Regions from separate parts of the Jeotgalibacillus aurantiacus genome, predicted to be linked through region 2. Evidence: a T-box and tRNA genes for the amino acid it is inferred to sense, from the RefSeq annotation. Region 2 holds a T-box; the other holds one or more tRNA genes.
The links. A T-box is a leader RNA that pairs with one kind of tRNA and senses whether it is charged. The one in region 2 lies ahead of ileS (isoleucine--tRNA ligase), so its partner is inferred to be a tRNA-Ile.

Region 1 (2,864 bases), on a different contig from region 2:
AATTCAATATGCGGGAGTAGTTCAGTGGTAGAACACCACCTTGCCAAGGTGGGGGTCGCGAGTTCGAATCTCGTCTTCCGCTTACTATATTTAGCGCCCGTAGCTCAATTGGATAGAGCGTTTGACTACGGATCAAAAGGTTAGGGGTTCGACTCCTCTCGGGCGCGCCATACATAGAATACCACATACTTTTTTTCGGGGAGTAGCTCAGCTTGGTAGAGCACTTGGTTTGGGACCAAGGGGTCGCAGGTTCAAATCCTGTCTTCCCGACCATTTATTAAGGGGCCTTAGCTCAGCTGGGAGAGCGCCTGCCTTGCACGCAGGAGGTCAGCGGTTCGATCCCGCTAGGCTCCACCATATTTTTTGAAGGATACTTTATTTATTGGGCGGCGTAGCTCAGCTGGCTAGAGCGTACGGTTCATACCCGTGAGGTCGGGGGTTCGATCCCCTCTGCCGCCACCAATATAATAAAGGACCTTTAGCTCAGCTGGTTAGAGCAGACGGCTCATAACCGTCCGGTCGCAGGTTCGAGTCCTGCAAGGTCCACCACTTTTATACAGATTCATGGAGGTATACCCAAGTCTGGCTGAAGGGATCGGTCTTGAAAACCGACAGGGGTGTAACAGCCCGCGGGGGTTCGAATCCCTCTACCTCCTCCATTTTAATTTAATGATGTTTATTTATCGTCGCGGGGTGGAGCAGCTCGGTAGCTCGTCGGGCTCATAACCCGAAGGTCGCAGGTTCAAATCCTGCCCCCGCAATTACCTTTGGTCCCGTGGTGTAGCGGTTAACATGCCTGCCTGTCACGCAGGAGATCGCCGGTTCGATCCCGGTCGGGACCGCCATTTTTATTTTGGCTTTGTAGCTCAGTTGGTAGAGCAATGGACTGAAAATCCATGTGTCGGCGGTTCGATTCCGTCCAAAGCCACCATTTTTCTATGGCGATTGTGGCGAAGTGGTTAACGCACCGGATTGTGGTTCCGGCATTCGTGGGTTCGATTCCCATCAGTCGCCCCATACATTAACTGCGGGTGTAGTTTAGTGGTAAAACCTCAGCCTTCCAAGCTGATGTCGTGAGTTCGATTCTCATCACCCGCTCCAACTTTATTAAATAAAGTATGGGCCTATAGCTCAGCTGGTTAGAGCGCACGCCTGATAAGCGTGAGGTCGGTGGTTCGAGTCCACTTAGGCCCACCATTATTCCACAGTAGCTCAGTGGTAGAGCAATCGGCTGTTAACCGATCGGTCGTAGGTTCGAGTCCTACCTGTGGAGCCATTTTTTTATGGGGAAGTACTCAAGTGGCTGAAGAGGCGCCCCTGCTAAGGGTGTAGGTCGCGTAAGCGGCGCGAGGGTTCAAATCCCTCCTTCTCCGCTCTTTAGGCCCGTTGGTCAAGTGGTTAAGACACCGCCCTTTCACGGCGGTAACACGGGTTCGAATCCCGTACGGGTCATCCTTTTAAAACACACTTCATTACGAAGTGTGTTTTTTCTATTCTTCCATCTCTCAAAAAATAACAATCGAAGCTGGATTTTGTCTTCTATCTCCAAGGCAGTATGGTAAACCCTATATAATGATTTCTCCTATCTCATTCCATGCCTGGTCATTACTTTGATTTAAGCGAATGGGGATAGTACATGTAATGAGTCAGGTAAATTACCTTTTTTGCTATCAATCACTCGATGCCTTCTGTCGATAGCTGGCCAGTTGATGATGATAGACTGTTTCGGTAAGCCAGATTAGTTGAGTGTTCTGTAATTAATGTAGATAGACGTTTGATTTCTGTCGATAGTCGTTTGAATTTCGTTGATCACGTCAATGAAATAGTCGATAGCTAATTTCAACACCCTGATCTCAAAAAACTATCCAAGCGTATCATAAACAGATTTAAACGAAGGTATCTTTAGAAAAGAAGAATACGACGATTTTAGCGCAAAAAAGGAATACACCAGTTAAATAGGTGCATTCCTTTTTTTATTATTCTTTATCACTGTTTTTATAAATTTTTCTTTCGTCACCTTCGAGGTCTGTTCCGATTGTGTCTTCGTTTACATCTTCTTCGCTGTAGAGGTCATTATAGTCTCCGGATCCGTCAGCCATATCGGAAGGGGTTTCGGAAGTACCGTATCGTCCTACTTCGTCGAAACTGTTTTCGTAGTCACGGACTTCGCTTTCTTCTCCTCTGTATGGATGATCAGACGAAGGGGACAGGACCGATTCTTCGCTTGGTCTGGAGTGATCATTGCTGAATTGTTCAGCATGCTCCACGCATGTCAGTGCAGTAGGGATGGCTTCTAGACGTTCGTAAGGGATTTCTTCTCCGCTTACGGCACAGATCCCGTAAGTGCCTTCATCCATGGCCTTCAATGCACGGTTAATATCGTCAAGTTCTTTTTGTGTATGTTCCTCGAGTGCCAGGTCTTTTTCTCTTTCAAAAAGATCCGTGGCATTGTCAGCAGGGTGATTATCGTAGTTTGATAGCTCTGTATTCGTGTTACCATCAGGTTTTTCGTTTTGTTCAATGATTTCTTTTTTTCTGGTGAGTAATTCATGTTTAAGGTATTGTTTTTGTTTATCTGTAATCATGCAAAACATCCTTCCTTCATCTAAGTCACTTCTTACAGTTTATCCTTCTCACAAAAATTGAAACCTAACATTGTATTTCGCTGCCTTTCAAAAATTAAAAAAGACCCCCGGAGGAGTCTTTTAAAAGAAGTATCCAATTAAATAACCGATTGATAACAAAAAGCCGAAAATAGTGTTGGTCTGTGCTGTTGCTTTCATTGCAGGCATCATCTGGATCGGCATTGTTTTCCCAATGAATCCTTTGGTTGCTCTGACAGCTTTAGGAATGCTGAACAGACT
Region 2 (2,864 bases):
AATTGGAACAGAAGCGCGATCGTGCACGCAGTAAAACTCGTGAAAATCGTTATAGATATTGATATTTTAGGTTTTCTTGATGCCAGAAATACAAGTGGGATTGCCCACGCAATCAGCCCGAGTAGTAAGCTTCCAAGATTTAAATAACCCATTATTGTTTTGCCTCCTATTATTTTGTCAATGTAGACTTCAAGGACAGGCCCCAAGTCTACGCTAATCCAACAACGGAATGATGTACATCACTGCTTCTTCGTATGGGTGAATGTCTTTAACAATTTGTTTTGCCAGCGCAAGTTTGTCAATTGGGCATCTGAATTCCATTTTGCATTCTTCCCCGAAGGATATTTCGTTTTGATTTCCGTTGAAAGGTTTGGCGGTGTTTAGTGGCCGCCAGTAGCCTTTTGTATGTGTGTAGGACAGAACAGGTCGTAATGTCCAACCTGCAAAATGCCGGCATCATTCAGACGGTTTCGTAACGGAATAATGATGTCCTCAGGCAGTAATACTTCTATTTTTACAGACGAGAATCTCAACTTCCTCTATCCTTTCCTCTCTTTTTCCTGATATAGTCATTAGTATACTAAAAAGAGGAAAAAGTTTCATAATCCGATTAAAAAGTTGGTGTGAAGATGAATATTTTTCTTGAAGCGTTGAATGATGCTGATTTAAAAGCAGTTTATGAGTTTGAAAAAATGAACCGTGCTTATTTCGCCCGGTTTATTCCGGATAGAGGCGATGACTATTTTGAACAGGACTTTTTCCGGGAGCAGTACCAGTCTCTGTTAAATGAGCAGCTTGAAGGACAGTCTGAATTTTATCTGATCAAAAACGACCGTGGCCGGGTTATTGGCCGGATGAATGTGGTGGATATTAAAAATGCACGTGGATTTCTCGGCTATCGCATTGGAGAGTCAGAGGCTGGAAAAGGCGTTGCGTCTTCTGCGCTTGAGCAGCTTCTGAGGAAAGAGCTGAGTGTGACGAGAATGATTGGTAAAACAACGCCGGACAATATCGGCTCCCAGCGCGTCATGTAAAAGAACGGCTTCCGCAGAACACATGAGGACGATGACTTTGTCTATTTTGAATGGATGAAGATGAACTGAGCGTAGTGTGGGGGTCTGTCCCTGGGTCTATGCTAAATGGAATTGTCCTGTTCACAGCAGTTTTTGGATCGATTCAATTTTTTATTGTTGCGTTCCAGAAAATATATGTATCGTTTCAGATTTTTATTGTATCGTTCACCTTTTACCAGAGAGTTTTTGTTATGTTCGACCCTTGAATTGTAACGTTCACCATCATAATTGTACTGTTTCAAAATGGAAATGTATCGTTCCGTTGTTCCGCGCAACATTAGCGTCCGGCTCCGTCCCCGCGACTCTCCATCTCTTGACAATCTCCAACGACTTAGCATAAGCTATGTCTAACAAAACCCAATGTTTAACATTCGATGACGAGAAAGAGTAGCGATGGTGCTGAAGCAAAGAGAGCTGACGGTTGGTGTGAGTCAGTGTTCAGGCGATTGTGAAGATCCTCTCCGAGAAGCGGTGCTGAGTTTGTTTAGGTGCCGACGGGATTCCGCCGTTACAAGGAACGCGTATGATGGTACGTTGAATGAGAGTCCGGGATGTTTTCCGGGAATCAGGGTGGTAACGCGGGCTAAGCTCGTCCCTAACGTTTGTTTAGGGGCGGGCTTTTTTGTATGCAAAAAAGGAGGAACGGATATGGTTAGAAGTCAAATGCAGGAGACGGCAACGGAGCGTGAGAAGCGGGTTCAGGACTACTGGAGTGAGCAGCAGGTTTTTCAGCAGTCGATTGATCAGCGGGAGGGAAAAGAGACCTTTGTCTTTTATGAAGGCCCTCCAACGGCGAATGGTCTGCCGCATGCGGGTCACGTGCTGGGCCGTGTGATCAAGGATTTTGTCGCGCGCTATAAAACGATGAGCGGTTATCAGGTTTTAAGAAAAGCCGGGTGGGATACGCATGGTCTGCCGGTTGAGCTTGGAGTGGAAAAGAAACTTGGCCTTTCCGGTAAACGTGAGATTGAGGAATATGGTGTAGAGAAATTTATTGAGGAGTGCAAGAAAAGTGTGTTCGATTACGAGCGGCAGTGGAGAACGTTTACCGACGCGATTGGCTACTGGGTGGATATGGAGAAGCCATATGTCACGCTGGAAAATCGCTATATTGAAAGCGTCTGGCATATCCTTTCGAGCATTCATAAACGCGGACTTCTAGAGCAGGGACACCGGGTTGTACCATACTGCCCGAGCTGCCAGACCTCTCTTAGTTCACACGAGGTTGCACAGGGCTACAAGGATGTGAAGGATCTGTCCGTAACGGCAAAATTTAAGGTCAAAGGGGCTGAACATGAATACTTCCTTGGCTGGACCACAACGCCGTGGACGCTGCCATCTAATGTGGCGCTTGCAGTGAATCGTGATCTGGATTATGTAAAAGTGAAGCAGGGTGAAGAGGTTTATATCGTCGCAAAAAATCTTGCAGATGCGGTCTTTAAAGACAGCTTTGAAGTCGTAAGCGAACATAAAGGCAGTGACTTCACCGGGTTATCCTATGAGCCGCCGTTCCAATATCTTACGCTTGAAAAAGGACACGAAGTCATCGCTGCTGATTTTGTCACGGATGACAGCGGAACAGGGATTGTCCACCTGGCTCCGGCGCATGGTGAGGATGATTATCAGGCGATCAAGGACAGTGGGCTTGATTTTGTCAAAGTAGTCGATGAAGCAGGGCGTTACACGGCTGAAGTGACCCCATTTGCAGGGGAAAAGGCGAAGGATCAGGATGTGGCGATCATCAAGCTGCTTGCTGAGAATGGTCGCCTGTTTGAAAAAGAGAAATATGAG

Region 1: it encodes a tRNA-Ile, which carries the amino acid that the T-box ahead of ileS (isoleucine--tRNA ligase) is inferred to sense. The anticodon was not compared.

The regions. Positions count from the first base shown of each region.
Region 1 is NZ_JACNMS010000004.1:46-2,909, forward strand. Features, by position in the region: tRNA gene H7968_RS12830 (tRNA-Gly) at 11-82, shown strand; tRNA gene H7968_RS12835 (tRNA-Arg) at 94-170, shown strand; tRNA gene H7968_RS12840 (tRNA-Pro) at 197-273, shown strand; tRNA gene H7968_RS12845 (tRNA-Ala) at 282-357, shown strand; tRNA gene H7968_RS12850 (tRNA-Met) at 386-462, shown strand; tRNA gene H7968_RS12855 (tRNA-Ile) at 473-549, shown strand; tRNA gene H7968_RS12860 (tRNA-Ser) at 567-659, shown strand; tRNA gene H7968_RS12865 (tRNA-Met) at 688-761, shown strand; tRNA gene H7968_RS12870 (tRNA-Asp) at 770-845, shown strand; tRNA gene H7968_RS12875 (tRNA-Phe) at 856-931, shown strand; tRNA gene H7968_RS12880 (tRNA-His) at 942-1,017, shown strand; tRNA gene H7968_RS12885 (tRNA-Gly) at 1,028-1,101, shown strand; tRNA gene H7968_RS12890 (tRNA-Ile) at 1,121-1,197, shown strand; tRNA gene H7968_RS12895 (tRNA-Asn) at 1,202-1,276, shown strand; tRNA gene H7968_RS12900 (tRNA-Ser) at 1,286-1,373, shown strand; tRNA gene H7968_RS12905 (tRNA-Glu) at 1,381-1,452, shown strand; gene H7968_RS12910 (TraR/DksA C4-type zinc finger protein) at 1,977-2,585, opposite strand; gene H7968_RS12915 (1,4-dihydroxy-2-naphthoate polyprenyltransferase) at 2,706-2,864, opposite strand, start outside.
Region 2 is NZ_JACNMS010000003.1:202,223-205,086, forward strand. Features, by position in the region: gene H7968_RS10575 (hypothetical protein) at 1-152, opposite strand, end outside; gene H7968_RS10580 (hypothetical protein) at 381-533, opposite strand; gene H7968_RS10585 (GNAT family N-acetyltransferase) at 630-1,034, shown strand; T-box leader at 1,439-1,673, shown strand; gene ileS (isoleucine--tRNA ligase) at 1,737-2,864, shown strand, end outside.